3 linked regions of the Colwellia sp. M166 genome follow. The protein of the gene in region 1 interacts with the protein of each later gene in a pairwise test. Links are inferred from orthologs where the notes say so. Each region holds a gene or a part of one and is shown in the gene's direction. Other genes may lie near its edges.

Region 1 (11,463 bases):
GGTTATTTCATTAGCAAAGTAGCCTTGTACAAACTCAGGTATATTAGATTTCATACCTGGTGCTACGATGATGTTGTTGTTTTTGACCTTTAAGTCTTGGTCCGAAAAACCGTCGATTGATGCTAAGTTTACTGATGGTAATGTTGGTAATGGTGGTAATGTTGCACCACAACCGATAACCACGACTGAAATCGCTGTTAAGGCGAGAGTTTTAATAGAGTTTTTCATGCAGATTCCCTTTTATTAAGACTTTATCATTTGTGTTTCTATTTTTTTTATCAGATTTATGACAGCTTTTTTATTTGCTTCTTTTTTATTGTTAAATGATGAACCTTTGCTTTTTAGTTTTATAAAGCTAATCACATCACCAAACTCATCTAAAACAGTAAACTCTGCATTGATAATATTTAGATAATTTTTAAATGCATAGCTTTGTTTTTCTGATAGTTTAATCTGAATATTACCGGTATCTTTTTTCTGGTTAGTGACTTTAAATCCTTGGCTTTTGATTAGTTGTTCAAAAGCCCGCTTAAAGTCAGCAGAGGCTTGAGCAGGATAAGTAATGGTATATTTATTTTTATACTTACAGCGCTTAAATAAACGTTCATAAGTTTGTGCTTGTTGACTAAATGCGAGTGTACTCTCTTCTGCCATACCACTGCCAAGGTAGGCAGGAATTAATGCGGTTAGTTTTTCTTTTTTATGGTTGTTTGTTGAAAGTGTGTGCCAACAAGCTGGCCCTTGAGATTCACTAAAATCTTCGATGATAAACATAAGTTCATCATTTATCGTTTCAAGTTGCTGCTTAAGTGATAGTTGCACTAATTTTCGTTCAACTCGAACCAGCACTCGCCATTGATTGTCAGCTTTACTATTATTTATTACCTGGATGTTAGGCAGTTCAATCTCTTGAGAAACCGCCATTGTATGCTGTTTAGTGCTTGTGGTGGTGGTATTACCGGTTTTATCTTGGCTGATACCTACACTTGATTGTATTCGTGTTGACAGCTTCTGTGTAATGTCAGCCAAAGCAAGTTTTTGGGCATTACTGTGATCAACGTCGATACCTAGACCATAAATATACTGTTCGTCATCAGCGGGAATTGCTTCAAGCGCATTGGCTAACGGTTGCAGCAAGATAAGTAATATACCGATGAAGTATCTCATTTTTAGACCTTTTGCTGTGAAAAATACTGTTTACTTTCCAGTACTTTATCTAGGTATCGCTGTGTTTCCGTATGGGTGCGCTTTTTAATCACATCGTATACTTCATCTGGAGTCATAGTATTGATCACCTTCATAGCCTTAAGGCGTCCTTTTTTACCTTTGTTAAACGCTCTAGCAACGTTGCCTATGCCAGTATTGTAGGCGGCAATAGCGCAATAAAGTCGGCTAGTTGGATTTTCAATTTCTTTTAAATACTGAGTCATCAAAATATGGATATAAGCAGAGCCGTATTTGATATTATCGCGGCCACTAAACAGTAATTCAGGGCTTGGTTTTTCTTTCATGCCAAGAATGCGATTATTGACATCAGCACCTGCTGTAGAGGGGACTATTTGCATTAAGCCATAAGCCGGTACATATGATTTAGCTAGTGGGTTGAAGTGGCTTTCAGTTTCCATAACCGCGAGGATAAATTGCTTGGACAGTTGCCATTTTTCGGCATTACTTTCAACATATTGTAAATATTGCTCAGCCTTTTTAAAGCGATCCCTGTGCAGGTTAACTTTATAGGTTTTAATGTTTTTTGTAATTAATTGATTAACATCACGTTTAATAGATTTTTTCTCTTCTTTCATGCTAACAACGAGTGCCTTTGGTGCCTTGGCTTGTTCGATACTAATCTCATCGCTATCAAGAAAGTTTTCGATATTTGCTATTTGTTTATCTAAGCGTGTTTGTGTACGTTTGACGACGATTTGTTGTTGTGTTTCTAGCGGAACGGTTGTTACTTGCTTAAGTATAGTGTTTAAGCTTTCAGCAGAATCTATACCTAAGTGATTTAAAACCGTTGGTGTTGAAATCTCTGTTTCTGGTGCTTTTTCTGTCGCAACGTCAAACTCTATCTGTTTACTGGCAAGGATTTCAGGTTGTTGATCTAATGAATCAATTATCGCTGCACGTATACGTTGATCTACTTCGTTATCTGATAAATTATCAGCATCTAAAAGGCTAATTTCTATGGTATCGTTTTCAAAGTCGGTTAAAACTTTAGTTTTGTTTTTTTCGTTATAGTGGACGTACTCTGTTTTAGAACTTAATTCAGCAACGCCCCATTTTTCTTTGATTTCAGCACGATAGTTTTCATACCGATTAAGATAATCCGTTTTAAACTGATTATATATCGCTTGGCGATTTTTACGATATTCGGCAAAGCTGTTGCTTTTTTTCTCTGCTGCTAGCGCGATTGGGCTTGAGAAACAGACGATCAAAAGAGCGACGGTGACTCTAGAAAAGCTAGACATAATATATCCTTATTAATACAGCTGTCAGTTTTACTGTTTATAGTAAAATGAATATTCAAAGTTAGTGAGAACGGAGTCTGCGATAACAGATAAGTCGACTTCACCTGCGCCAAAAAAGTTATTTCTCGCTTTCTGACTTATGTTTAACGCACGCGTCTGAGTTACTTTGCTATTGTCTTCTTCTAAGTTAACTTCGTCGTATAATTTTCGAAGCTCTTCAGCACTAATATTTATGTTCTTTTTATAACCGATAGCACCAAAGTATTGATTCATAAATAGTTTGTCTTTGCCTAACTCTTCTCTTGTTAAAAAGAAATCGACATTATTATAATCTAAGGTAAAGTCAGTCATATTCTGGGTATTATCCGCAACACTGATTTTATTCTCAGAAGGCTTTTTATTGAGCAGGTTGTTGGGCGTAAAATCATCTGCTAATGCGCTAATAGTATAGGCGGTAACTCTGCTGTCTTGCAAAATTAAGGTTAAGATATATTTTTCATTGAGATAATAGGCGAAGCTGATGTCGTCGATGTATTTACTCTTTTTTATTAATTGCGGGAAGCCTATTTGCTGTGAAATATACTCCATGTTGCTGCCAATATTGATCTTATTTAATGCTTCATACTCATACTTATGCGTAAAATTAGAAATAACCGCGACATAAGCTTCTTGAGCGAGCTCTTTCGAATCAGACCATTGACCGAGTGCCATAATAGCAATAGCAACAAAAAGGAACTTATCTTTAAAAGTTCCATTTTTAAACTTTATTTCTTCCCAGAAAAACATAACTAACCTTATTTTCTTCTATTATTGTGTACTTTAATTAGCGCTATTTTCAGACTTCATAAAGTTTAGATACAGTAAGGTTTCGTTTTCAGGAGATAACTTGATCGGGGCTTGTTGTAACAGTTGGCTAAATAGCGCTTTGCTTTTCGCTTCAGACAAGGTCACCAAAGTACATAGGTTTTTTACGTTATCTATTTGCGCATAATCTACTTTGACGACTTTTGAACCTCTTAGGAATTGATCGGTTAATTGTGCGCTGGTAATACTGATTTTGCTTTCAGTATTGGTCTCGCCCATAGAAGAAATCTTTGTGCTGTACTCTTCTTGTAAACTAGACACTCTAGTTTCAATTTGACTGGCTAATTCAGCTCTAGCTTGTGTTGCCGCTTGAGATTTATCCATTGAAAAACTGTTAGATGCAGTAACACACGAAGCTGCTGCCAAGCCTTTGTCAGAGGTTGGGCTTAACACCCATTGTGGAATGTTCATGCCTAATTCTGCAGCATTAGTTTCTGGTGTAGAGTTACACCCCGTGATGAATAGTGACATTGCAGCAATTGAGGCGACAGTTAAGTTACGTTTAAGCATTTCAGTCCTTTAATAATGTTTAATAAGTGAATTTTTATCTACTTATTTTTGTACTTTTGTTTTGTTATAGTAATAAATTTTTGAAATATTTCAACATATTGTTACATATAATTGCAAAGTGAATTGTTTTTCTAAAATTTTGATAAACGAGCAGACGAAGGACATTATATTATGTCTGCTCGCTTATTCTTTGTCATGGCTTGCTAGGATGTAAAAATAGCAATAACGCTATCATACTTATTTAATTATTGTTTTTAGCAGTATCTTCTTTAGGTAAAAGTAAGTTTAAACTGATAGCGACTAATGCGCACAAGCTAATCCCTTGAATGCTATAACCACCAAAATTGAGTGCCATGCCACCGATACCAAAAACTAAGACAATAGCAAAGATAATGAAATTTCGTGGTTGGTCAAAATCTACTTTCGCTTTCACTATGCTGCCTAAGCCAACACTGGCAATTAAACCAAATAACAACAGCATGATACCGCCCATTACTGCACCAGGTATGGTTTGTAATAAAGCACCTAACTTACCAACAAAGGCCATGATAATTGCAGCACAAGCCGCCCAAGTCATAATTCTTGGGTTAAATGCTTTGGTGAGCATTACTGCGCCTGTCACTTCTGAATAAGTAGTGTTTGGCGGGCCACCTAGCATTGATGCTGCCGTGGTGGCGATACCATCACCTAATAATGTGCGGTGCAAACCTGGCTTTTTGATGTAGTCTTTACCGGTGGCCGAGCTAATTGCTAAGACATCACCAATGTGTTCAATGGCAGGAGCTATGGCAATTGGCAACATATAAATAATGGCTTGCCAGTTAAATTCCGGTGCAGTGAACTTTGGTATGGCAAACCAAGCGGCATTTTGTACTGGGGTAAAGTCAATGATACCGTGATAAAGCGATAATACATACCCTACAACAATACCTGACAATATTGGCATTAAACGCATAAAGCCTTTGCTAAAAGCGGAAACCAATAAAGTGGTTAACAAGGCTGGTAATGAAATACTTAAGGCAAGTGATTGAGTAATTAATTGTGCTGAGCCATCACCCGTGCGACCCAACGCCATATGCACAGCAACAGGCGCCAGCGATAAACCGATAACCATAATAATAGGGCCGGTAACAATAGGCGGTAAATACTTACTAATAAAACCGACACCGCGCATTTTGATTAAACCACTAAAACAAGCATAAACAACACCAACGACAGCCAGTGCGCCCATGGTAGCCGGAATCCCCCATGTTTGTGTGCCGTACATAATAGGAGCAATAAAAGCAAATGAAGAGGCTAAAAAAACAGGTACTTGACCTTTTGTGACGAGTTGGAACAATAAGGTACCTATACCGGCAGTGCACAAGGCCACGTTAGGGTCTAAGCCGGTAAGTAACGGCATTAGTACCAAAGCACCAAAAGCAACAAATAGCATTTGAGTGCCAGTGAGTACTTCTTTAAAAAGTGACAAGTTGTTTTGCGCTAAATTACTCGATAATGGGGTATTTGAACTCATATTTCACTCAATAAAACTGCCAGCAAGCTGGCAGTATTGTTATTGTTTAAATAGTCATGTTTGCTGCAAGCAGCAAAGATGACTATTGATAATTATTTTGTGCCGAAAATCTTATCTCCAGCATCACCTAAACCCGGTAATATATAACCCGCGTCGTCTAAGCGATCATCAACAGAAGCGGTATAAAGTTCAACATCCGGATGTGCTTTCTCTAATGCTGCTACACCTTCTGGTGCCGCAACTAAGACCAGTGCTTTAATGTTGGTAGAACCACGCTCTTTTAGTAAATCGATGGTTGCTACCATCGAGCCGCCAGTGGCAAGCATTGGATCAATGACCAGTGCTAGACGCTCTTCAATTTGGCCGGCTAACTTTTCAAAGTAAAATACAGGTTCTAGGGTTTCCTCGTTACGGTACATGCCAACAACCGAAATACGCGCACTAGGAATAAGCTCTAGAACACCGTCCATCATGCCTAAGCCCGCACGTAAAATAGGCACAACAGTAACTTTTTTGCCTTTGATTTGTTCTACTTCTATTTCACCATTCCAACTATTAATTGTTGTGCTTTCAACGGCCATATTTTTGGTGGCTTCATAGGTGAGTAGACAGCCAACTTCAGAGGCAAGTTCGCGAAATCGCTTGGTGCTAATATCAGCTTCACGCATTAAGCCAAGTTTGTGTTTAATTAGGGGATGCTTTACTTCAATTACGCTCATCTTTTACTCCAAAACTCGATGAAAAAACTATTTTTGCATATTATATGTTATCTCTGCACTTATGTACTTAACTGCGATGAAAAAAATAATTCAGACTTGTTGTTGATCAATAAAATGCTTTGCTGCAGGTATGACGTGCATTCGTTCAATATAAGGTGAAAAATCAATATTGAAGGCGTTAACGTGTTGTCGATTGACGGTAATTAGCTGTGCTTTAGTTGGTAATGGGGTTTTACTGAGCAGCACAATGATATTTTTATAATCATTAAAATCAATTAATGAAATATGTAAATTTAAGCACCGTAGTTTCGTTAATAGCTCGGTTAGCTGCTCAGCATTGCTATTAACGCTTACTAAGGCACAACCTGTTGGGGTTAACTTTTTTGACAAGTTCAGATAAAAAGTGCTGCTAAATAATGCTTTAGGAGACTGCTCTTGTTGATAAATATCACACAGGATAATGTCAAAAGTGCTTTTGGTTTTTGCTAAAAAAGACTCAGCAGTTTCAGCAATGGCAAGTACGCTATCCGGTAAATTAAAGTAGCGTTTTGCCATTGTTATGATCTCAGCTTGTTGTTCAATAGCAGTGATATCAAAAGTATAATGATGAGTTAATGCTCGCTCTAAGCCGCCAGCACCTAAACCCAAATTCAAGATACTTTTGGCTTTACTTTGCCATAAGGTAAATATCAGCAGAGCTTGTGGAATCGCTAATAATATTGTCTCAGGTTGAGCTTTTGCCATAATGGCTTGCACAGCGTCGCCGCCTAAAGTGAACCAACGATATTGAGCGTTTTCGAATACTCGACATATTTGTTTTTCGAGTTTTTGTTGAAAAATCACTTCCCCTTCTAATTGGAGTAGTTGTGTGGCACTGAGCATAGTTTTCAACTTTGGCTAATTGATGACGAGATAAGTGTAATTTAATGTTTTTGAAAGGCAATCAGTAATTTTTATTAAATTAGCCATTCCAGCGTTTGAAGTCAATCGACAACTAAAATGTTGTTTAGCTATTTTATCTTTACACAACAATCAAGTATGCTTAAATTATCGGCACATTATCAGCACGTAAGTTAAGGCAGTTGTTAAATTTATGGTGACGCAATCATTATTATGGCAATCACAGCAGCAGTCATCAGACTTTGCTGAGCTTTGTAATGCGCTTTATGAACGCGAGCTGGTAAAATTAGCTAGTGATGAGCAATCACTACTGAGTGGTTTACAAGCAAAAATTAACAGTTTGCCTCATTATGTTAAACGTACGGCATTTGCTTTATTAAATGCTCAAAGTCCGCTTGAGCTAGACGTACAAAATGCTAGCTGGTCTGCTAAACAGGCAAGTATCTCACCTTCAACAAGTCAATTAATGGCTTATGATAATAATGTTATCTCATGGTACAGAGAGCAAGCATTAGTACATGGTTTAGTGGTTCCTATTGCACTAAAACAAAAAATTGTGCTTGATTGTATTGATAGAGTTGATGTCAAACGACAACGATTTCGTACTAATGTCTATGGTTGGTTTAATTTAACCGATAATGCCTTAAAAAAGGTTATTGAGCCGATGAATGCGAATTTACTTAAGCCGACTAAAAAAGTGATGACAGCAGCATGCGCAGGGCATTGCTGGCAAAACAATCAAAAAGTGCAGCCATCAATGCCGTCACTTCGAGAACTGTTGCTGTCTTGCACAATTAATTGGCGTAATTTCAAACAACCAAGAACAAATATTGCCCACAATTGATTTTTAAATCTTGTTGGGTGTTTACAGCAGACGGTACGCATTTATAATAGCGTACTGATATATCTTCGATAGCGACGTTAAATATTTTATGCGGCTGATCACGGCAGTTTTACTACTTTTTTTACTCCTTTTGCAATACCGACTGTGGTTTGGTAAAAATAGTGTGCCTGATTATATGGCATTGGAAGAAGAGGTTACCCGACAGTTAGCTAATAATAATAAGCTTAAGCAGCGCAATAAATTACTTTATGCCGATACCGATGATCTAAAGTCGGGCACTGAAGCGATTGAAGAACGTGCTCGCCATGAACTTGGTATGATCAAGCAAGGCGAGACATTTTTCCGGGTCATCCCTAACGATGATGGTGATAATAAGGAACGATTGCGATAATGAGCAATTCACTTGGGCAATATACCGTAGTAGTGCCCGCTGCAGGTGTTGGTAAGCGTATGCTGTCATCTTGTCCAAAACAATACTTAACCATTGAAAATAGAACCATCTTAGAGCATACCGTACAGCGCTTACTCAGCCATGAAGCCATTGCTCATATTATTATTGCTTTAGGTGAGAATGATGAATATTTTCCAACTACGTCACTGATAAATAATAAAAATATTACCTGTGTTGTTGGCGGCAAAGAACGTGTGGACTCGGTACTCGCAGGCTTAAGCTATTTAAATGGTAATGAAGAGCACTGGGTGTTAGTGCATGATGCTGCTAGACCTTGTGTTAAACATCAAGATTTGACGCAATTAATATCATACTGTCTTGCGCATGATCATGGTGCGATATTGGCCTGCCCAGTTCGCGATACCATGAAGCAAGCTAACCATGAGCAGCTAGTCGCAACCACTTTAGATCGTAGCCAAATGTGGCATGCCCTAACACCGCAAATGTATAAAACTGCGGAATTAAGCACAGCGATAACCTCGGCTCTAACAAAAGGTATCGCTATTACGGATGAATCATCAGCGATGGAAGCCTCAGGTTATGCTAGCGGTTTAGTTAACGCGAGTAGTGACAATATTAAAATTACTCAGCCAGAAGATTTGTTTCTTGCTGAATTTATTCTTAACCAACAAAAAAGTAATTTATCATCAGAGGCAATATGCGAATAGGGCACGGTTTTGACGTTCATAAATTTGGCGGTGCAGGGCCATTAGTTTTAGCGGGGGTTGCTATTCCTTATGAATTTGGTTTTGTTGCACACTCTGATGGCGATGTGGCGATTCATGCTTTATGTGATGCCATTTTAGGGGCATTATGTTTGGCTGATATTGGCAATCACTTCCCAGATACCGATGGTCAATATAAAAATATATCGAGTGGTATTTTATTACGTCATGTCGTTGGCTTAATGCAAGAAAAAGGTTATTGCCTTGGTAATGCAGATATAACTATTTGCGCACAAGCGCCAAAGGTTGCACCACACTTGATGGCAATGCGAAGATGTTTAGCTCAAGACTTACAAGCCGACATCGAGCAAGTTAATGTTAAAGCAACAACGACTGAAAAACTTGGTTATGTTGGCCGTAAAGAAGGCGTATCAGTGCATGCAGTGGTATTACTAAATAAGGCTACTAACTTAAGTAAATCTGTTGATGCAAGTGAATTAACGTTCGAAAATCGCTCAGTAGCAAATGATAACTTAGAGAAAGAAGTTAGTGCTGAATGCGAGAGCAGCTCTGTTACCCAAGTGAATGAAAGTCTTAATATCCGTACTCAAGCAGAAAAAGAACTAGTAACGGCAGAAACCTCTGAGCCAGTTAAGGAACCCGTCGTCAGTGCCTTACCTGCATTTACTTACTTATATGGTCAACCCATTTCTAGTGGTTTACTGCGCAGTAAAAAAGCTGATTTTAAAGTTTTTGAACAAATTCCTTTTTTGCCTTGTGGTGAAGGCGAACACCTTTTTATTCATCTTCGTAAAACCGGTGCTAATACGGCATTTGTTGCTAAACAACTAGCGCAATATTTTTCGGTCAAAGAGTCTTTGGTTTCTTATGCTGGCTTAAAGGATCGCTTTGCCGTAACAGAACAATGGTTTGGTGTGCATGTGCCAGGTAAGCAAGTTTATGACTTAAGTGATCTCGACATCGAAGGCGTTGAGGTACTGTCTTATAAACGTCATAACAAAAAGCTACGTATTGGTGGTTTAGACGGCAACCGATTTGAAATTACTTTACGTGATGTTACTGAAATTGACGAATTAGTTCGACGCTGGCATGTGGTGAGTAACCATGGTGTACCTAATTATTTTGGTGAGCAACGCTTTGGCATTAATGGTGGCAATATCGCAAAAGCATTGAGTTTGTTTTCAGGTCGTAAAGTTAACGATAAGAAAAAGCGTGGCATGTACTTATCCGCAGCACGTTCGTTAATCTTTAACCAAGTGATCAGCCAGCGTATTGAGCAAGAAAAATTTGAGTCATTACTTAATGGTGATGTAGTAATGTTGGCCGGCACACAGTCAGTATTTTTAGCTGATAGTATTGAGCAAAGCTTAATCGATAGACATTTAAATCACGACGTAGATATAACGGCTCCTATGTGGGGCGCAGGTGAGTTAATGACAACCAAGCAGGCGTTAACATTTGAACAAAATGTTGCAGAGCAACTGCCAGAGTTTTCTCAGGGTCTACCGCGTTTTGGTTTAAAACAAGAGCGTCGTCGTATTCGTTTGCTGATGAAAGAGCCGAAAATTGATATTGAGAATGACATTGTTACTTTATCTTTTTTCTTACCTGCTGGCGCTTATGCTACAACCATTATGCGCGAATTAATTAATTATACTGATATGACTGAACGAGTCGATGTATCTTCAAAGCTAACAACTGATAGTGAATCAAGACAAAAAGGCCAGTCATGAGAATATTATTGAGTAATGATGACGGTGTTAATGCCGAAGGTATTAAAGTACTTTTTGATGAGTTAGCAAAAGTATTTGATGTTACGGTGGTCGCGCCAGATAGAAATTGTAGTGGCGCAAGTCATTCGTTAACATTATTAAATCCGTTACGGGCGCAAGTATTAGAAAATGGCTTTATTGCTGTAAACGGCACACCAACAGATTCAGTACACTTAGGTGCGACACAGTTAATACAAGGACAGCTTGATTTGGTGGTTGCTGGCATTAATCATGGTGCTAATTTAGGTGATGATACGATATATTCTGGTACAGTAGCGGCGGCAACAGAAGGCCGCCATTTAGGTATGCCTGCAATAGCGGTATCATTAGTATCTAAATCACCAGAACATTTTCAAACTGCAGCGGTTGTTACCGCTAAATTTATTGAGCGCTTGCAGCTGCACCCATTGCCAAGTGATCAAATTATTAATATCAATGTACCAGATTTACCCTTAAATGAATTAAAAGGCATTCAAGTTACTCGTTTAGGTCATCGCCATAAAGCGGAAACGATGACGAAAATGAAAGACCCTTGGCAACGTGATATTTATTGGTATGGTCCTCTAGGGCAAGAGCTTGATGCAGGTGTTGGCACTGATTTTAATGCCGTAGCCAATGGTTATGCGTCAATTACCCCGTTGACTATCGATATGACCGCTTATAAAAGCATGGCACAAATGACAGAATGGATTAATGAACTTTCACTATGAAACAAAGTACTATCAACGCCAGA
Region 2 (9,776 bases), 1.8 Mb from region 1 along the record:
TTATGTGATGGTGACATGGTGATCACTCAGGGAGCCGGTAATATCGGTACGATTGCGCGTAATTTAGCGACAGATGAAAAATTAATGGTGTTAACAGTATGAAAGCTTTGATCGAACAAAAACTGGCAGTTTTATATGGTGGTACATCAGCAGAAAGAGCGGTATCACTTAACTCAGGTAAAGCGATAGCTAAAGGTTTAAGAGAAGCTGGCTTTGACGTTCAACTTATTGATACCCAAGATTATTGCTTAAGCGATTTAGCGACACTTGATATTGATCGCGTTTTTATTGCCTTACATGGTCGTGGCGGTGAAGACGGTTGTGTGCAAGGTGCACTGCAATATATGAATATTCCGTACACCGGATCTGATGTGCTTGGCTCTGCACTGTCGATGGATAAAATTCGTAGTAAACAAGTGTTTCAAGCCTTAAATTTACCAACAGCTGCTTTTGCCATTGTTAATAAAGCAGAATATCAAGTGGGTGATGCTGACAAAATCTTACAGCAATTAGGCGATGTGGTGATGGTGAAACCGGCCAATGAAGGCTCAAGTATTGGTATGTCAAAAGCAAATAATGCTGAACAGTTACATCAAGCTTTGAACGCCGCTTTCGAGTACGACCAACAAATATTAGTTGAAGCTTGGATCCAAGGGCCAGAATACACCGTGGCTATTCTAGGGCAAACGCCTTTGCCGGTAATTCATATGGAAACGCCGCATGATTTTTATGATTACGACGCGAAATATATGTCGACAAGTACGCAATACCATTGCCCATGTTCTTTATCGCAAGCCGATGAAAGCGAGTTGCAATCTATAGCGTTAAAAGCGTTCAATGCTACCGGCGCAAAAGGCTGGGGAAGGGTAGATGTCATGCGTAACACTCAAGGCCAATGGCAGCTATTAGAGGTTAATACGGTACCTGGTATGACAGAAACATCGTTAGTACCCAAAGCTGCAAAAGTACATGGTTTAAGTTTTAGTGAATTAGTGACAGAAATTGTTGCTATTAGTGCGCAAGGTCGCCTGTAGGTAATGGCTGAGGCAATAGAGAAGCAACAGCCGTTAAGGAATGACGTCACCAATTTACACTGGTCGTTTTGGTTAGGCGTTACGTTTTTTGTTGCTGTTATTATTGCCATATTATTGTTTGGTTTTTTTTTAAACAAACGCTTAAGCGCTGAAGAGTCAGTGCCGGTTACGTCCATTGCTATTGCGGGTGAAATGCCGTATACCACGCGTTTAGATATTGAAAATGCAATAGAAAAAGTTAATTTGGGTAATTTTTTCAATTTGGATGTTAATGATGTCCAACAGAGAGTGGCTAAATTACCTTGGGTTTATTCGGTTTCAGTACGAAAAAAATGGCCAGATGAATTAAAAATTTATGTAGTAGATCAAAAGCCTATTGCCCATTGGAATGGTGATTTTTTGATTAATGAAAATGGTAAAGCATTTCAGGCTGACATAAAACGTTTAGTTGAGAAACTGCCGGCATTTTTTGGCCCAGAAGGTAGTGAGAAAGTTGCCTTGGAGAATTTTAGAAATTTGAATAAACTGTTGGATTTTAGTCAGTTAAGTATTGATGAGTTGGTACTGTCTGAACGTTTTGCATGGCAGCTTATTTTAGATGATGGTGTGACTATCAACTTAGGTCGCGATAACCGCGTTGAGCGTATACAGCGCTTTATGGATGTTTATCCACAGATAAAATTGAATACAAAGCAGGGTCAACAAGTCGATTATGTTGATCTGAGATATGATACTGGTTTAGCCGTAGGTTGGAAAACCACGGATAATAAAGAAAGAGTTTAACCTTAATGTCAAAAGTAACTGAAAGAAATTTAGTAGTTGGATTAGATATTGGAACGTCAAAAATTTCAGTAGCGGTTGGTGAGATCACACCCGATAATCAGCTCAGTATTGTTGGTGTTGGAAATCAACCTGCCCGTGGCATGGATAAAGGTGGTGTTAATGACCTTAATCTGGTTATTCAGTCTATTCAGCGTGCGATTAACGAAGCTGAATTAATGGCAGACTGCCACATCACCTCAGTTTACCTTGGCATTTCAGGTAAGCATATCAGCTGCCAAAATGAAAACGGTATGGTGCCCATCAATGATAAAGAGGTGATGCAGGATGATGTGGATAACGTTATTCATACCGCCCGCTCTGTGCCCATTTCGGCAGAACGTCGTATGCTGCACGTTTTGCCGCAAGAATATAGCATAGACTGCCAAGACGGTATAAAAAGTCCTATCGGCATGTCAGGTGTGCGTATGGAAGCAAAAGTACATATTGTCACTTGTGCAAACGACATGGCAAAAAACATTGTTAAATGTGTTGAACGTTGTGACCTAAAAGCTGATCAATTAATTTTCTCAGCGCTTGCTTCTAGCTACGCAATCTTAACTGATGATGAAAAAGAGCTTGGGATCTGTGTGGTTGATATGGGCGCTGGCACTATGGATATTGCGGTTTTTACCGGTGGCGCTTTACGCCATACCGCGGTAATACCTGTTGCAGGTAATCAAGTTACTAGCGATATTGCAAAGATTTTTCGTACACCGTTAAGTCATGCTGAAGAGATTAAGGTGCAGTACGCCTGTGCGTTGCGCCAAATGGTCAGTATGGAAGAAAATATTGAAGTGCCTAGTGTTGGCGGACGTCCTGCACGCTCGATGTCACGTCATACTTTAGCGGAAGTCGTTGAGCCTAGGTATCAAGAATTATTTGAACTGATCCAAGAGGAACTACGAGAATGTGGATTAGAAGATCAAATTGCTGCGGGTTATGTTTTAACCGGAGGTACAGCAAAAATGGAAGGTGTAGTTGAGTTTGCCGAAGAAGTATTTCAAATGCCAGCACGAGTTGCTCAGCCTTCAGATATCTGCGGATTGAAAGAGTATGTTAACGACCCAACATATTCTACGGTTGTCGGCTTGTTACACTATGGTATGCAAGCGAATCAGCAGCAAAGTAATGAGAAAAAGAAAAGCGAGTCAGTCGGTAGTATCGGCTCGAGAGTACTTGCTTGGTTTAAAGGCGAATTTTAATTAGCGATTTTAGTTACTAATTAAAAGTATAAAAGAGTTTTGGTGGAACAAAACGTATTAAAAATCGGAGATAATAAAATGTTTGAATTAATGGAAGATCACAACGCAGAAGCAGTCATCAAAGTTATTGGTGTTGGTGGCGGGGGCGGAAACGCGGTAGAACACATGGTGTCACAAACCATTGAAGGTGTAGAATTTATTACCGCAAATACCGATTCTCAAGCATTACGTAACTCAGCGGCAAATGTTACTTTGCAGCTAGGTCACGATGTCACTAAAGGACTGGGTGCTGGTGCGAACCCTGAAATTGGTCGCCGAAGTGCGGAAGAAGACCGAGAAACTATTAAAGAAACACTGCAAGGTGCTGATATGGTCTTTATCGCAGCTGGTATGGGTGGTGGTACGGGCACTGGTGCTGCGCCAGTTGTTGCCGAAATAGCCAAAGAAATGGGGATTTTAACGGTTGCGGTCGTGACTAAGCCATTTCCTTTTGAAGGCAAAAAACGCATGAACTATGCCGATCAAGGTATCGAGTTTTTATCAAAAAATGTTGATTCATTGATCACTATTCCGAACGAAAAATTATTGAAAGTGCTTGGCCCTGGCACCAGTTTATTAGATGCCTTTAAAGCCGCGAATAATGTTTTATTAGGTGCTGTGCAAGGTATCGCGGAACTTATTACCCGTCCTGGACTCATAAACGTCGATTTCGCCGATGTTAGAACCGTAATGTCTGAAATGGGTACTGCAATGATGGGCTCTGGCACTGCATCAGGTCCAGACCGTGCAGAGGAAGCGGCAGAAGCTGCTATTTCAAGTCCGTTACTTGAAGACGTTGATTTAGCTGGCGCGCGCGGTATTTTGGTTAATATCACTGCCGGCATGGATATTAGCATTGATGAATTTGAAACTGTTGGTAATGCGGTTAAAGCTTTTGCATCTGAAAATGCTACCGTTGTCGTTGGTGCGGTTATTGACCCTGAAATGACGGAAGAATTACGAGTAACGGTTGTGGCAACGGGTATTGGTGCAGAGCGTAAACCAGATATTACCTTAGTCAATCCTACGCCTGTGGCTGAGCCACAAGTTGTTGGTGGTGACTATATTGCTAGCGCACAACCTGAGCTGTCTGCGAATCCGGTTACTATGCCAGAAGCTAATGCTCAAGCGCAGAAAGTAGCAGCTACTGAACTTGATGATTATTTAGATATTCCGGCATTTTTACGTAAACAAGCAGACTAAGCGATATTCGAAAAGTTAATTACGCAATACTAAAAATGTTGGTTTTTTGATTTTATTAGGCTTTTTTGTTATATTACGTCTCCGCTTATTTTCGGCGGCGACTTATTAGCGCAAAATATAGGCTTAAGAAGGCTATTTATGATTAAACAACGTACGTTAAAAGAAAGTGTCTCTGCCATAGGTGTAGGGTTACATAAAGGTGAAAAGGTGCAGATCACTCTCCGTCCTGCGCCTGCTAACACCGGTATTATTTTTCGCCGAGTTGATTTAGATCCCGTTGTCGATATTCCAGCGACACCGGAAGCTGTGGGTGAAACAACTTTATGTACGTGTTTAGTGAATGAGCAAGGTGTTCAGATTTCCACCGTCGAACATTTGCTTTCTGCTGTCGCAGGTTTAGGTATTGATAACCTCATTGTTGAGGTTGATTCACCTGAAATTCCAATTATGGATGGTAGTGCTTTACCGTTTGTGTATTTAATTCAGTCAGTAGGCATTGAAACATCAAATGTTGCCAAACGCTTTTTACGTATTACTAAAACTATACGCGTAGAAGAAGGTGACAAGTGGGCTGAATTAAAGCCTTATGAAGGTTTTCGGGTTAATTTCGCGATTGAATTTGAACACCCGGTGATTGCTAATACTTGTCAAACCATGAGTATGGATCTTTCAAGTTGTTCATTTGTTAAAGAGATCAGTCGCGCACGCACCTTTGGTTTTATGAAAGATATTGAGTTCTTACGTTCACATAACCTTGCCTTAGGTGGTAGCTTGGAAAACGCGATTGTTTTAGATGAATATCGCATGCTCAATAAAGATGACTTACGCTACGATGATGAGTTTGTTAAGCATAAAATTTTAGATGCTATTGGTGACCTGTATATGGGCGGTGTTAGCATCTTGGGTGAACTGAATGCTTTTAAATCAGGTCATGGCTTAAATAACATGTTGTTGCGTGAAGTATTTAAACAAGTCGATTGTTGGGAATGGGTAACGTATGAAGATACGATTGAATCACCCATCCAATTTCAAGAAATTAGTGCGACGGCATTTTAATATAATTCAGTTGCGAAAATCGCTACATTAAAACCAGTCTTCGTGCTGGTTTTTTTATCATTAAATTTTACTAAACTGTTGTTCAAAAGCTATTTTTTTGCATGCGAAGCAAGTTTTTCTAACTTTTTCCGCAAACTATCAGGAGCACTGCGTGCCACTGCTAATAACTGCGCTGCGGTACGTGCTGATATAGTGGAATTAATGGCGTTAGGAATAACGGTTTTTTCGGGTATTTTTGTTCGAAATGGTGTGATTTTAATTTCTATTTGGTTGAATTCGTTATTGGTTACTTCGCTAAGTTCTCGGCAAATATTCATTCTTTCAAACTGTAATCGTTGGCTCCAAACGGCTGAGTTTACCTCAATGACAATGGCATTAGCTTTGAAATTGGCTATTTTCCAAACATCTGCTGGTAGGTCGGGACAAATTTGTCGTACAATATCAGCCAATACGGTTAAAAAGTTGGTTTTTGCAGCTATTTGTGCCAAAGTGCCTGACGTTGAATTAAACAGCGCTGACATGTCTGTGGGGATTTTCGATTTTCGTGCCATAAGTCAGCTCTTGAACAAACGATGAATGAGTTATGAGTTTAACATTACTATACCGAGGAAAGAACGTTAGATTTTCAATGAAGCTAAATAAGCTACATTGGTTATCTGCCTTAATTGTTTTTGCCTTAATTTCAGGTTTTATTGTCCATTTGATCGCCTCTGCAGATGATGTACCGAAAAATACAATATATCAGCTATCAAGCCTACCCATTATTGATGATACTAAAGTAAATAGCCAACAAGTAACCGCAGTTACCATGAAGTTGGCCGAATTACAAAGCCAAGTGTTAAGATTAAATGCTTTAGGCGATCGCTTAGCTGAAGAGGCGAGCATTCCTGATAATGAATTTAACTTTCAATCATTCCCCTCGAGTGGCGGTCCGATGATTCAAAGTCATGAGGAAAAGCCTAAAAGCTTAGCGGAGCTACTTTTGGATATTACCGCATTGGAAGAATCGCTTGGTCATGAAGAAAAACAATTAAAAATGCTTGAATCTGTCACTTTAGGTCACCATATAGAGAATACACGGTATTTGTCTGGTCGACCAATAAAGAAGGGTTGGTTGTCATCGTATTTTGGTATGCGTAAAGACCCTTTTAATGGTAAGCCGGCAATGCATAAAGGCGTTGATTTTGCAGGTAGTGAAGATGCTGATATTATAGCTACCGCATCTGGAGTGGTAAGTTGGGCAGGTGATCGTTATGGTTATGGTCAATTAATTGAAATTAATCATGGTGATAACTTAAAAACTCGTTATGGTCACAATAAAGCAATAAAAGTATCGGTTGGTGATGTTGTTACTAAAGGTCAGGTTATTGCAAAAATGGGCAGTACAGGTCGTTCCACAGGACCACACGTACATTATGAAATTTTGCGTAATAATCGCCAAATAGATCCAAAAAAATACGTTTATCGCAAAGCAAAAAATTAGTTTTTGCACGAATTTCAGTTGTTTAAAATACTACTGCGATTACAATACTAAGCAAGTTTATGTGATCGGTCCCACCGGTCATTTATTTTCAGCGGAAGATTTTCTTCTCAATATGGTTTAACACGATGTTTGTAAAGTTAATGACAAAACTGTTTGGTAGTCGAAATGATCGATTACTTAAACAAATGTGCAAAGAAGTAACAAAAATTAATGCTCTAGAACCCGTTTTTGAAGCCCTCAGTGATGAAGAACTAAAAGCAAAAACAACTGAGTTTAAAGAGCGCGTTGAGCAAGGCGAAGTACTAGACGAGCTTATTCCTGAAGCATTTGCTGTGGTACGTGAAGCGAGTAAACGCGTATTTGGTATGCGTCACTTTGATGTGCAAATGATCGGTGGCATGGTACTCAACTCGGGTAAAATAGCCGAAATGCGTACCGGTGAAGGTAAAACGCTTACCGCAACTTTACCGGCTTATTTAAATGCTTTAACCAATAAAGGTGTGCATGTGATTACGGTCAATGACTACCTTGCTACCCGTGATGCGGATTGGAGTCGGCCATTATTTGAATTTTTAGGTATGACTGTTGGCTGTAATATTGCTGGTATGGCACCTGGCGATAAACAAGCAGCATATAACGCTGATATCACTTACGGTACCAACAACGAGTTTGGTTTTGACTACCTGCGCGATAATATGGCCTTTTCGCCAGAAGAGCGGGCACAAAAGCCATTAAACTTTGCCGTTATTGATGAAGTCGACTCGATTTTAATTGATGAAGCGCGCACGCCATTAATTATTTCTGGTCAAGCGGAAGATAGTTCTGAACTTTACCGTAATATCAATCTGGTAGTGCCAACGCTTGTTCAGCAAGATGAAGAAGATAAAGAAGGTCAAGAAAGTACCGGTGACTTCACCATTGACGAAAAAGCCAAGCAAATCTATCTAACTGAGCTAGGTCAAATACATATCGAAGAAATCATGATCGAAAAAGGTTTAATGCAGCAAGGAGATTCTCTATTCTCAGCAGCAAATATTACTTTACTCCATCATGTTATGGCGGCATTGCGTGCTCATAAACTGTTTCAAAAAGATGTTGATTATATTGTTAAAGATGGTGAAATCGTCATTGTTGATGAACATACCGGTCGTACAATGGAAGGTCGCCGTTGGTCAGAAGGTTTGCACCAAGCGGTTGAAGCGAAAGAAGGTGTTGATATTCAAAATGAAAATCAGACACTGGCATCAATTACCTTCCAAAATTTTTTCCGTATCTATAATAAATTATCAGGTATGACAGGTACTGCGGACACAGAAGCGTTCGAGTTTAATCATATCTATGGTTTAGAAACGGTGGTTATCCCAACAAACCAACCTATGGTACGTAAGGATTTACCTGATTTAATTTACTTAACAGCTGAAGAAAAGTTTGAAGCGATTTTAGAAGATATTAAAGACTGTGTTGAACGTGGCCAACCGGTTTTGGTGGGAACTATCAGCATTGAAACCTCTGAATTCTTATCTTCATTTTTAAAGAAAGCAAAGATTAAGCATAAAGTATTGAATGCTAAGTTCCACCAACAGGAAGCTGAGATTGTTGCCGACGCGGGTAAAATTGGTGCGGTAACCATTGCCACTAACATGGCTGGTCGTGGTACTGATATCGTACTGGGTGGTAACTTAAGTATGATGCTAGCTAAGCTTGATAACCCAAGCGCAGACCAAATTGAAAAAGTGAAAGCCGCATGGCAAGAAGAGCATGAAAAGGTATTAGCCGCGGGTGGCCTACATATTGTTGCCACTGAGCGTCATGAGTCTCGTCGTATAGATAATCAATTGCGTGGTCGTTCAGGCCGTCAAGGTGATGCGGGCTCAACGCGTTTTTACCTATCGATGGAAGATGGCTTAATGCGCATTTTTGCCTCTGAGCGTATTTCTAACATGATGCGTAAATTAGGTATGGAGCGCGGTGAAGCAATTGAACATCCTTGGGTGACTAAGAGTATTGAAAATGCTCAACGTAAAGTTGAAGGCCGTAACTTTGATATTCGTAAACAATTACTTGAGTTTGATGATGTTTCAAATGACCAACGTAAAGTTATTTATGAGCAACGAAATGAGCTGATGGATGAAGCAGATATTGCTGAGGTTATTAAAGCGATTCGTGCAGATGTCGTTAATGGTTTGATTAGTCAACATATTCCACCACAATCGTTAGAAGAAATGTGGGATGTTACGGGCTTAGAAGAACGTATTAAAGGCGAACTTAATCTTGAGCTGACTATTGCAAAATGGTTAGAAGAAGACAGCAACTTGCATGAAGAAACTTTACGTGAAAAAATTGTTGCAGAAGTTGAAGCGAGTTATGTTGCTAAAGAAGAGATGGTTGGTGCTGAAGTTTTACGCCAGTTTGAAAAGGCTGTTATGCTACAAAGCCTAGATTCTCATTGGAAAGAGCATTTAGCGGCAATGGACCATTTACGTCAAGGTATTCATTTACGCGGTTACGCGCAAAAGAATCCAAAACAAGAATTTAAGCGTGAATCTTTCGAGTTATTTGCCGAATTACTTGATAACTTAAAATATGATGTTATTGGTATCTTAAGTAAAGTGCAAATTAAGGCTGAATCTGATGTTGAAGCGGTTGAAGAACAACATAGAAAAGCTGATGAAGCACCGAAAGAGTTTACACATCAGTCGGCCTCACAGCCTGAAGAAACTGCGATGGCGCGTGTTGGACGTAATGAGCCTTGTCCGTGCGGCTCAGGTAAAAAATATAAACAGTGTCACGGTAAGTTAAGCTAACTTATCAAGCGTTAAGTCTGACATAAAAATACCAGTCTTTTGACTGGTATTTTTATGTTTAATAGCAATCCGTCTCAGAAAGTACCTCTTAGCGAGAATTTAAAAGTCAGTCTTTGAGTGCTTGCGGGGCAAT
Region 3 (11,480 bases), 1.8 Mb from region 1 along the record:
GTAATTGACCTCAAAGCTTTCTGTGGAAAGTCATCTTGGGACGCTAACTATTGCCACAGGTTGTGTGAAAAACTTTTGATCACCTTTTCGAATAACTATCGTGTACTTATGATCAATCAGTCTTAACCTTTCTCACAAATATAGCACTTATTTACTATAATTATTAGTAAGTTAATCTTTATTGGTAAGCGTAATGTCTGGTTTTATTAAAGGTGCTAATCGTGCCCAATCGACACTCTTTCCTGAATCTCTCAATGACTTTGTTCATGCTGAAAATACCGTCCGAGTCATTGATGTGTTTATTGAAGCATTGGATTTAGCTGAGTTAGGTTTTACGGGGGTGATCACCAAGTCTACTGGCCGTCCTAAGTATCACCCTGCGGTTATGTTAAAATTCTATCTCTATGGATATCTAAATCGAGTCCAATCTTCTAGAAGATTAGAAATTGAAGCGAATCGAAATATTGTACTCATGTGGCTACTTGAACGACTTGCTCCAGATTTTAAAACCATTGCTGATTTTAGAAAAAATAATGCTAAGGGTATTAAGCATGTGTGCCGGACATTCGTTGAGCTATGCAGGAAACTTCAGATGTTTGATGAAGGTGAGATTGCTATTGATGGTAGTAAATTTAAAGCCAGCAATAACAAAGATAACAATTACACCCCAAAGAAAATGGCCTTTCATATTGAACGTGTTGAAAAACATATTAGTAACTATTTAGCAAAACTAGACCGTGCTGATGAAGAGCAACATAGCCCCCAAACGGTCAAGGCAACTCAAGAAACCATTAATAATTTAAAACAGAAGCTAGCTGAATTAAAAACACTAGAAGAAGAAGTTAAAGCGCATCCAGAAAAACAAATATCCACCACGGATCCAGATTCAAGACTGATGAAAACGCAGGGTATGACAAGAGTTGTTAGCTACAACATACAAAGCGCTGTTGATACCAAGCATCACTTAATCGTTGCACATGAAGTTACTGATACGACTGACCGAGGTCAACTCTGCCCTACAGCGGTTTTAGCGCAACACGCACTAAAAAGAAAAGACCTAATAGTTATCGCAGATAAAGGTTACTTCAGCGGCCAAGATATCAAAGACACTCAAGATGCAGGTATGACACCACTTGTACCAAAAGGTGATACTTCAGGTGGCGATAAAAAAGGCATCTTTAATCGTTCGAAATTTACCTATGATAAAGACAACGATGTTTATATTTGCCCCAATAACTGTCAATTAATGCCGGGTAAAACCAGAACAAAAGAGCGTGATTTATATTTGATGCATTACCGAGTGCGTATCAAAGATTGCCGACATTGTAGCTTGCAGCCACAATGCACAAAAAGTGCAACACCACGAAAAATATCTCGATGGGTGCATCAAGACAGAATAGATAATATGGATAAGTTGATGAAAAAACGGCCAGACTTGATGCTGATAAGAAAGCAGACCGTTGAACATCCGTTCGGTACGATTAAATGTTGGATGGGTATGACGCATTCACTCACTCGTCGATTTAAAAACGTCCGAACCGAAATGAATCTCCATGTTCTGGCTTATAACTTCAAGCGAATGTTAAACATAATGGGTGTTGAAGGGTTAATGAACGCCATAAAGGCCACGATATAAGGCTCTAGCTTTATCTTTTTATTTTAAATTCGACTCACATCCAAAATAAACAAACTAAGCGGTAAAACGTATTTTAAAATTTATACGAACAACAATGAGTTTTTACACAGGCTGGCCACTTTGCGGACGATTTTTCTTAACCAAATTCACCTCAGTAAAAGGCAGTTTAGATACGAAAGCGGACGTTAGCATTGGTTTACCTAACGACAAGTGATCTGACAAACTGATCATTAATATTTCAAATGTGAACGACGGCAATGGTGGCTTATTCGACTGTCTGATTTGATTAAAACCTATAAATTCAAAATGTCACCAAAAATTTGATGAGGTGAATAATAACACCTCTAATTAGGTGGCTAAATTAACTATGCCGCTATATACAGCTAAGTTGATTGTTTTTTTGCATAGGTACTAGTGGCAAAAAAACTACTTCACTCTCCATTTCACTCTCTTTATTTTATGTAGGTAATTCAGCCTTTGAGCCTTAAGCTGATCTATTATCATTAAAGTAAGCTCAGTTGATTATAAGATGTTGAACTAATGGTTATCCAGTCAAGTGTTGTCTGCTGAGATGACAAAATAGTAATTATCTCGAGATATAGGTAAAATGCAGACCACTCCAATGATGATGACTGTAATATGACCCAGCCCCTTGATTATCGAACTACATTTATTCTAGATAAATCTCACTTTAATGAATGTTATGAAGAGTCCGTGCAAGCACAAACTTTTGTTCGTTTATATGGTAAAGGTTTAGCACTACTGGTTGTTGGTGCCGGCCTAGTGTTGTTTTCAGAGCTCAACCCTTACGCAGCATGGTTTGTTTTCTCACTAGGGGTGTTAGAACTGGTCAGTACTCGTTACAAAAAGTCGTGGTGGGTTGCCCGTCAAATGCTAAGTAAGGTAGCTAAAGCTGAAGTTACCTTAAAAATTAATCAAAACAGTATTCATATATCGTCATTTTATAATGACAATAAAATGCTATTTAAAGATATTGAATGTTTAGCACCAACAACCAATGGCTGGCTAATAACTCATAATTCAGTTCGCCATTATATTTCTAACCGTTGTCTTTCAGAGTCAGCGAAAGCATTTTTACAAGCGAAATGTTAACAGGTTAACAAATTTATCTTCAAACCTAGCCGAAATCAAAGTTAAATGAGAATAATTCTCAAAACCCTTGACAGCCATAAATATCTTCATTAGTCTGACGGCAAATTTAGGAATCTCTTTTCTGACTGTTTAGGCGGACTTAATGTTGAATAAAATCTGGTTTTCTACTCTTGTTTTTGTCGCCCTTATTGGTGCAAGTTTTCATGCTTTAGCAAACGATGAGGTTAATGTTTATTCGTATCGTCAGCCGTTTTTAGTTAAAGCTCTTTTTGATGAGTTTACCAAAGAAACTGGTATTAAAGTTAATGTGGTTTTTGCCAAAAAAGGCATGGCTGAACGGTTAGCTCGTGAAGGTGAATATAGCCCCGCGGATATTTTATTAACCACAGATATTAGCCGTTTGATTGAATTGCACGATAAAGGGCTTTTACAAGCTGCAACCTCGACTGAAATGACAGCAGCCATTCCTGCGCAATATAGAGCATCAGACGATACTTGGTATGCGTTAACAACACGCGTGCGTAATATTTATTCTGCTAAACGTTTAGGAAAAATAGATTTTAACTATGAAGATTTAGCGGATAAAAAGTGGCAAGGAAAAATTTGTACTCGCAGTGGTAAGCATCCTTATAATGTCGCGTTAGTTGCGTCTATGATTGCAGAGCATGGCGAGGCAGATACCCTAACGTGGTTGGAAAAAGTTAAAGCGAACTTAGCACGTAAACCACAAGGCAGTGATCGTGCACAAGTACAAGCCATTCACCAAAACTTATGTGATGTATCGTTAGGTAACAGTTATTACTTTGGTAATATGTTGAAAGATGAGCAGCAAAAAGTTTGGGCTGATGCAGTTTATATTAACTTTCCAAATCAAAATAACCGTGGTGCTCATGTTAATATTTCTGGTATGGCGATGGCCAAATATGCCCCTAATCAAGGCAACGCTTTAGCCTTAATGAACTTTTTAGTTTCAGAATCCGCACAAAAAATGTATGCAGAAACAAACATGGAATATCCTGTGCGTCCAGGTGTAGAACCGTCACAATTAGTGAAATCTTGGGGGCAGTTTAAAGCAGATAATTTGTCACTCGAAACTATTGCCAAGCAACGTAAAGCGGCGTTAATTTTATTAGATAAGGCGCAGTTTGATTTATAATACTTTTTCTTAAGATTTAGTTTCGTGATCATTGGGAATAAAAATACCAGTTGGAAATTTTTCAGCTGGTTTTTTGCTTTTGCATTAATCTTACCTATCGTTGTAATGCTGCTGGGTAGTCTTAATGCTTCGAGCGATTTATTTAGCCATTTGTGGGCCACGGTGTTACCTGAATATATCCGCAATACTGTCGTGTTGGGTTTGCTGGTTGCGCTGTTATCTTTGTGTTTTGGTGTTCCTGCCGCCGCAATCATTAGTCAAACTAATATTGTGATGGGCAAACAACTACGCTGGTTGTTAATGCTACCCTTAGCAATGCCGGCATATTTAGTCGCATACTTATATACTGATCTATTTGATTATGCCGGCCCCGTACAGCGCTTGTTACGAGCCTGGTTTGATTGGCAGTCCCCCAATGATTATTACTTCTTTGATATTCGAACCATAGGCGGCGGTGCCATCGTGATAGCTTTAGTGCTATTTCCTTATGTATACATGCTGACACGTACGGCTTTTGAACAGCAAGATCGCAATTTACTACGCGCAAGCCGCTTATTAGGCTGTACAGAACGCCAAAGTTTTTATCAGATAGCATTACCATTAGCCCGACCTGCAATTGCCGTGTCATTAGCATTAGTAACAATGGAAACCCTCGCTGATTTTGCTACCGTACAATATTTTGCCGTTAATACCTTAACCACGGCTATTTATGATACTTGGTTAGGCTATAGTGATTTTGCCGCTGCCAATGCACTCGCGAGTGTTTTGATGCTGTTTATTTTGTTTGTTGTTGTGGCTGAACAACGAGCCCGAGCAGGACAGCGACATCAATCAAGTCGGCCCAATACTCAACATCAACGCAAAAAACTTTCTCTTACGCAGCAAGTTGTCGCCAGTTTATTTTGTTGGTTTTTAGTTTTTGCCGGTTTCTTACTACCGGTGATATTGTTACTTGTGATGGCGTTTGATTACGCGGATCAACAACAGTTTTTGGCCTTAATTGAAACCGGAAAAAACAGTATAGAAATTGCTGCTTATAGTGCCACTATTGCGACGTTAATAGCCTTGATGTTAGCGTCGTTTCAGCGTCTTCATCAAAGTCGCGGTCGGATGTTACCGCTACAAATTTCAGGTTTTGGTTATGCTATTCCTGGTACTGTGCTTGCTATGGCGATGTTGGCAACTTTTGGCCCAATCGATCATGGCATTAATAATGTAGCCAAAATGCTAGGTTTTACTGCCCCAGGCTTGATATTATCAGGTACAGTTTTTGCCATTGTTTTTGCCTTTGTAGTGCGGTTTTCAGCGATTGCTAATGGTACGCTCAGTGCTGGTCTGGGCCAAATTCCTCGTTCACTTGATTTAGCACCGGCAAGTCTAGGTGTAAAAACTTTTCCGGCGCTTTTACGTGTTCATTTACCGTTATTAAAATCATCTATTCTTGTTGCTTGGCTCTTAGTTTTTGTTGAAGCGATGAAAGAATTACCGGCGGTATTATTGCTACGGCCATTTAACTTTGAAACCTTAAGTACACAGATATACCAACTCATTTCTGATGAGCGATTAGAGCAAGGGGCACTCGGCGCTATTTTAATCGTGTTATTTGGCTTACTGCCTATTATTTTTCTTAATCGCCAAAAGGACAGCCAGTGAAAGCACTTATTAGCATCGAAAATTTAGCGGTTGAACTGCAATCAAAGCTGATTTTATCGCAAGTTGACTTATCATTGGCAAAAGGTGAAATACTAGGACTTGTTGGGCCAAGTGGTTGTGGTAAAACCACGCTATTAAATACCTTAGCGGGTTTTATTGGCCAAAGTGCCGGTAATATTGCTATCAATAGCGCTGAAAAAGTTATCAACATCAGTGTTGAAAATATGCTGCCAGCGGAAGAGCGTAATATAGGTATGATATTTCAAGATTACGCCTTGTTTCCACATCTGACGGTCAGTGAAAATATTTGCTTTGGTCTGAAAAAAATAACCAAAGCTGAACAAAAGTCGCGTTGTGAAGAACTATTAAAGTTATTAGAACTAACTGACTTTGCTGATCGTTATCCCCATCAATTATCCGGCGGTCAACAACAGCGGGTTGCTATTGCTCGTGCTTTAGCACCACAGCCAAGTTTATTATTGCTTGATGAACCTTTTTCAAATATTGACGCTAGATTACGCCATGAGCTAATGATTGAAATTAGGCAACTATTAAAGCGATTGGATATGACTGCTATTTTTGTCACCCATAATAAAGACGAAGTATTCACTTTTGCCGATAAAATTGCGGTTATGCACCATGGTCAAATATTACAAGTAGGAGCGCCAGCGCAAGTCTGTCAGCAACCTAGTAGTTGGCAAGTCGCTGATTTCTTGCAATTGGGTAGTTGGTTGCCAGTGTCAGTGCTAAATGATGACAGCCACTCAGAAGTCTCGAGCTTAATTGGTAAAATAAACCTTGAGCATATTATTAATCGAGAACGCTGTCATGGTGTTAATAGCACGAATTTTCAGTTACTAGTTAAAGCAACAGATATTGAACTTGCTCAACAGCAGGCGAATAATGTTGTTATTGAACATATCGGCGTTACTGAGCAAGGTTATCGATATTTACTGAGCAGCATTGAAAAAGAATCAATATTAGCATTCTCACAGTTAAGTTTTTACAGTCAAGAATTGTTTGTTTTAGGTGCTAAATTAGCCATTCAGTTAAAAGGTCAACATTTTCTGTTATATCCTACTATCGCTCACCCGTAATTCGGGTGAAGGTAACACTAGTGTCGCTAATTTGTGACAGATAAATAGCATTTTAGTCTAAAATAATTAATTATATCGCCATAATTGGGTGGCAGATCCACAAAAGCCCACAAATTCATCCACTTCCCTCAAAGCCTTTATTTTATAGGCACTCAGCGCGATCAAATTACAAAAACTTTGCTTGACATAAGTTTGCTTTACTCACTAAACTGTATGATTGTGGGATAAAGTGGGAATTAGTGGATCAAAAGTGATCCCAAACAATAAGTTGGACTATGTACAGAGGCACTAGCGCAATAACGCTCGATAGCAAAAATAGGATCACGATACCAACAAGGTATCGCGAAGAGCTATTTGCTGATTGCCAAGGAAAAATGGTTTGTACCCTTGATATTCAACACCCATGCTTATTGTTATATCCACTGCCTGAATGGGAAGAAATAGAATTAAAGCTTTGTGGTTTGTCGAGTATGAATCCACAAGAGCGATTATTACAGCAAGTGCTATTAGGTAACGCTTCAGATTGTGAAATTGATAAAAGTGGTCGTTTATTAATAAATGGTCCATTACGCCAACATGCAGGCTTAGAAAAAAACTTAATGTTGGTTGGACAATTGAGAAAATTTGAAATTTGGAGCGATAGCGCTTGGCAAACACAAATGCAGCAAGGCATTGCGAAAATACAGTCAGGTGAAATAGAACTGACTGACCGCTTACTTGATTTATCCTTATGATAAGTCGTTGAATGATAATAACTAAATGGCGTTTATAAACTCATAATGCAACACGATAATGCACACATTTCAGTTCTGCTTGAAGAGTCAATCGCAGGGCTCGCAATAAAGCCAGAGGGTATTTATATCGACTGTACGTTTGGCCGTGGCGGACATTCAGGTTTAATTCTTGAAAAGCTTGGATCAAATGGCCGTTTAATTGCGATAGATAGAGATCTTACGGCAATAGCTGTGGCAGAAAAATATGCTAATGATGAACGTTTTATCATCGAACACCATGGTTTTGCTGACTTACAAATGATTGCTGAGAAGCATCAGCTGGTTGAAAAAGTTGATGGCATTTTACTTGATTTAGGTGTCTCGTCACCACAGCTTGATGAAGCTGAACGTGGTTTTAGCTTTATGAAAGATGGCCCACTTGATATGCGCATGGATACCACTCGTGGGCAAACGGCAGCACAGTGGCTTGCAGTTGCTGATGTCGAAGATATTACTTGGGTGCTGCGCACTTTTGGTGAAGAGAAACATGCTTGGCGTATCGCTAATGCCATTGTTGATGAGCGAGAAGTTACTCCATTAACTCGCACAGGGCAATTAGCGCAATTAATTAAGAAAACAGCACCACAAAGAGAAATTAAAAAGCATCCAGCTACGCGTAGCTTTCAAGCTATTCGCATGTATATCAACAGCGAATTAGAACAAATTGAAAAAGTTTTAGCAGCGTCTTTAGCTGTGCTTGCTACCGATGGCCGTTTGGTGGTGATTAGTTTTCATTCACTTGAAGACCGTTTAGTAAAACAGTTTATGAAAAAAAATTCGCAAGGTAAGAAAGTGCCACGAGGCATGCCAATTAGTGAAGAAGAATTAAATAAAGGCAAGAATTTAAGTTTAGTTGGACGTAAGTTAAAACCCAGCAAAGATGAAGTTGAAGAAAATGTGCGTTCTCGCAGCTCGGTACTTCGTGTTGCGCAAAGGTTAGCGCGCTAATTACGGTGCTTTAGTATGGCAACCAAGAAAGTGGTGTTAGTACTTGATATTTGGCAGGACATTCGGCGCCATCTCGCTATATATGGCATTTTATTATTAGTATTGCTATCAGCGTTTTCAGTCATTTACTTTACTCACTTGAATCGGCAAACCACCAGTAAAATTGAAGTGTTATTAACTGAACGTGATGGCTTAGAAAATGAATGGCGTAATTTATTATTAGAGCAAAATAGCTTGGCAGAGCATAGTGCCATCGAAAGCAATGCAGAAAAACAGCTGAATATGACAAGGCCAGATGCCAGCTCTGAAATTATTATTAAATTACCATAAATTTTTAGCACGAGTAGGGCTATGAAAAAACCAGCACAATATAATCCGAACACAGTAGTATGGCGTTTTTACGTTGTGCTAGGTGCTGTTGTGCTGATTTATGCTGGTTTAATGGCTCGTACTGCATATATTCAAGTGTTTGAACCTGACATGCTGAAAAAGCAAGGTGATAACCGCTCACTTCGTACCAATACTAAAACCGTACAACGGGGCTCCATTGTCGATCGTAATGGCCATGAATTAGCGATCAGTGTACCGGTAGAAACAGTGTGGGCGGATCCTAAAATTATTTTTGATAGCAATGCTTTATCAATGAAAAAGCATTGGCAAGCTTTGGCTGATGTACTAGGTCAAGATGTTAAAAAACTACAAGTGAGAATTACTAAAAACCCGACTAAACGCTTTGTTTACATTGAACGTAAAGTCGCACCGGCGATGGCTAATTATATTCGCGAATTAAAAATTCCAGGCATTCATTTACGTAAAGAATCTAAGCGTTTTTATCCTGCGGGTGAAATAAGTGCCCATGTTGTCGGCTTTACTAATGTTGATGACAAAGGTATTGAAGGCATTGAGCGGGTTTATGACCAGTTGCTAACTGGAGAAGATGGTGAAAAACAATATCGTAAAGACGCTAAAGGTCGAAAGATAGAGATTTTATCAGTCAAAGCCTCTACGCCACCTAAAGAAATAACCTTGAGCATTGATCAACGTATTCAAGCACTTGCTTATCGTGAACTCAAAGGCGCAGTGAAAGCGTTTAAGGCAACATCAGGGTCCGCTGTTGTTACCAATGTGAATACTGGTGAGGTATTAGCTTTGGTGAATAGTCCATCATATAACCCAAACAACCGTTCGGGTGTAGCAATTCACCGTTTTCGTAATCGCGCTATTACTGATATCTATGAACCCGGTTCAAGTGTGAAGCCATTGACGGTTTTAACTGCACTGGAATTTGGTAGCGTAAAAAAAGATAGCATCATTGATACTTACCCAGGCTGGATGCGATTAGGTGGTAGTCGAGTTTCTGATCCGCGCTACCTCGGAAAAATAACTTTAGCTGAGTTATTGGTGCACTCTTCAAATATGGGCACGACTAAGTTGGCATTATCGGTACCCAAAGATTATTTAATTGATAAGTTTTTTGATGCAGGATTTTCTGAAGAAACCGGTACCGGACTTGTCGGTGAAAGTTCAGGCATGATGCACGATAGAGCGCGTTGGTCAAAATTTGAATTAGCGACATTGTCTTGGGGTCACGGTGTTGCTATTACCCCAATTCAGTTGGCGCGTTTTTATACCATATTAGCTAATGGCGGTATGAAAATACCGTTAACGATTTTAAAGCAAGACCCACAAGAACAGGTCAAGAAAAATGCTGAACGTATTTTTTCTGCAGAAAATAGTCAAAATGTATTAGACATGCTTGAACACGTCGTTAATGAACACTATACCGTTGCAAAAATAGACGGTTACCGTGTTGGTGGTAAAAGTGGTACGGCGATTAAAGCCTTTGCCGGTGGTTATGGTAATGATTATGTCGGTTTATTTGCCGGTGTAGCACCGATATCAGATCCTGAGATTGCTGTGGTGGTGGTGATTGATGACCCCGGTGGTGATTTATATCACGGGGGGGAAGTTGCTGCGCCAGTTTTTTCCCGTATTATGAAAGGCACGCTGCGGCTGCTCAATGTAGCGCCAGATGCCAATACCAAAGTAACCGTTGTAACGGCAGAGCCAAAAACAGAAAACCTACCCAAGGAGCGTGACCATGTTTGATCACGCTTTACGCGTTTCTAATCAACCAAGAAATTTTGCTGCCATTGAAGCGGTATTAAAGCGTGCTAGCATTAGCTTGAATCACCATGATTTAACTCAACTTAAAGCCAAGTTTTCTCAGCTGTTTCAAACTGATGCGACTACTGCTGACTTGGTTAATGATACGCGAACGATTAAGCCTGGCGATGTGTTTTGTGCCGTTATGGGTAGCTTACGTGATGGACGTGAATATATTGCCCAAGCGCTTGCTGCCAATTGTGCAATGATAATACAAGAAACGACTGAGCCATCAGCACATGGAAAACTGACTTGGTTACAGCAGACAGATACAGACGCCATTGCGATATTGAATTATTTTCAGCTGAATCAAGACTTATTTAATGTTGCTAAAGCCTTTTATGGCGCACCTCAACAATCGATGAATATTATTGGTATTACCGGTACCAATGGTAAAACCAGCACCAGTCAAATTATTGCTAATTTATTAGACTATTGTCAGAAAAACTGTGCGGTTATTGGTACCAATGGTGCTGGCAAGCTTGCCAGTTTAAAAAGTATTGATAACACCACCCCAGGTGCAACAGAGTTACATCAGCTATTGGCATTGTTTAATACCCAAGATATCACCGATGTTGCGATGGAAGTTTCATCGCATGCGTTAGCGCAAAAACGCGTTAGCGCCGCTTTATTCAACACCGCAGTATTTACTAATTTAACGCGAGATCATTTAGATTATCATCACACTATGTCGGCTTATGCTGACGCGAAAAAACAAATATTTACCGGTGATAGTCAGCAAGTTGCGGTGATTAATGGTGATGATAGCCAAGGGCGCAATTGGCTAGAACATTGGCCTGAAATACAAACTGTAGTGGTGTATGGTCGTGGGGAAAATATTAGCAGCTATAGCCACTTTGTCCAAGCACTTGATATAAAACACCATGTGGATGGGGTAAGTTTTACGTTAAATACCGAGCAGGGCCAGTGCCAAATTC

The links.
Region 2: the proteins of ftsB (region 1) and FGD67_RS13685 interact in binary tests that used the Escherichia coli proteins (3 or more experiments, as listed by UniProt). The link is inferred for Colwellia sp. M166 from one-to-one orthologs.
Region 3: the proteins of ftsB (region 1) and ftsL interact in binary tests that used the Escherichia coli proteins (3 or more experiments, as listed by UniProt). The link is inferred for Colwellia sp. M166 from one-to-one orthologs.

The regions. Positions count from the first base shown.
Region 1 is NZ_CP040755.1:1,172,653-1,184,115, reverse strand. Bases 6,624-9,560 are described here. They hold ftsB (cell division protein FtsB), read left to right. Parts: upstream 6,624-7,909; coding sequence 7,910-8,212; downstream 8,213-9,560. Other genes in these bases: truD (tRNA pseudouridine(13) synthase TruD), read left to right, coding at 9,372-9,560; ispD (2-C-methyl-D-erythritol 4-phosphate cytidylyltransferase), read left to right, coding at 8,212-8,940; FGD67_RS05320 (hypothetical protein), read left to right, coding at 7,171-7,821; FGD67_RS05325 (hypothetical protein), read right to left, coding at 6,624-6,959. Also shown: FGD67_RS05360 (hypothetical protein), read right to left, coding at 1-228; FGD67_RS05355 (LPP20 family lipoprotein), read right to left, coding at 244-1,167; FGD67_RS05350 (murein transglycosylase domain-containing protein), read right to left, coding at 1,170-2,468; FGD67_RS05345 (ETEC_3214 domain-containing protein), read right to left, coding at 2,499-3,254; FGD67_RS05340 (LPP20 family lipoprotein), read right to left, coding at 3,288-3,842; FGD67_RS05335 (uracil-xanthine permease family protein), read right to left, coding at 4,084-5,358; upp (uracil phosphoribosyltransferase), read right to left, coding at 5,451-6,077; more of FGD67_RS05325, read right to left, coding at 6,168-6,623; more of truD, read left to right, coding at 9,561-10,691; 5'/3'-nucleotidase SurE, read left to right, coding at 10,688-11,440; FGD67_RS05290 (protein-L-isoaspartate(D-aspartate) O-methyltransferase), read left to right, coding at 11,437-11,463. UniProt on the Escherichia coli protein: Essential cell division protein. May link together the upstream cell division proteins, which are predominantly cytoplasmic, with the downstream cell division proteins, which are predominantly periplasmic.
Region 2 is NZ_CP040755.1:3,005,279-3,015,054, forward strand. The notes cover bases 1-2,927. They hold FGD67_RS13685 (cell division protein FtsQ/DivIB), read left to right. Parts: upstream 1-1,037; coding sequence 1,038-1,817; downstream 1,818-2,927. Other genes in these bases: murC (UDP-N-acetylmuramate--L-alanine ligase), read left to right, coding at 1-102; FGD67_RS13680 (D-alanine--D-alanine ligase), read left to right, coding at 99-1,034; ftsA (cell division protein FtsA), read left to right, coding at 1,823-2,927. In the rest of the region: more of ftsA, read left to right, coding at 2,928-3,058; cell division protein FtsZ, read left to right, coding at 3,137-4,300; lpxC (UDP-3-O-acyl-N-acetylglucosamine deacetylase), read left to right, coding at 4,439-5,356; FGD67_RS13705 (DUF721 domain-containing protein), read right to left, coding at 5,446-5,907; FGD67_RS13710 (M23 family metallopeptidase), read left to right, coding at 5,940-6,839; preprotein translocase subunit SecA, read left to right, coding at 6,965-9,643. UniProt on the Escherichia coli protein: Essential cell division protein. May link together the upstream cell division proteins, which are predominantly cytoplasmic, with the downstream cell division proteins, which are predominantly periplasmic. May control correct divisome assembly.
Region 3 is NZ_CP040755.1:2,985,591-2,997,070, forward strand. What follows is about bases 7,095-10,048. They hold ftsL (cell division protein FtsL), read left to right. Parts: upstream 7,095-8,391; coding sequence 8,392-8,706; downstream 8,707-10,048. Other genes in these bases: mraZ (division/cell wall cluster transcriptional repressor MraZ), read left to right, coding at 7,095-7,389; rsmH (16S rRNA (cytosine(1402)-N(4))-methyltransferase RsmH), read left to right, coding at 7,435-8,376; FGD67_RS13640 (penicillin-binding protein 2), read left to right, coding at 8,728-10,048. Outside these bases: FGD67_RS13600 (IS1182 family transposase), read left to right, coding at 194-1,636; FGD67_RS13605 (YcxB family protein), read left to right, coding at 2,276-2,749; FGD67_RS13610 (extracellular solute-binding protein), read left to right, coding at 2,892-3,905; FGD67_RS13615 (iron ABC transporter permease), read left to right, coding at 3,930-5,558; FGD67_RS13620 (ABC transporter ATP-binding protein), read left to right, coding at 5,555-6,655; more of mraZ, read left to right, coding at 6,931-7,094; more of FGD67_RS13640, read left to right, coding at 10,049-10,485; FGD67_RS13645 (UDP-N-acetylmuramoyl-L-alanyl-D-glutamate--2,6-diaminopimelate ligase), read left to right, coding at 10,478-11,480. UniProt on the Escherichia coli protein: Essential cell division protein. May link together the upstream cell division proteins, which are predominantly cytoplasmic, with the downstream cell division proteins, which are predominantly periplasmic.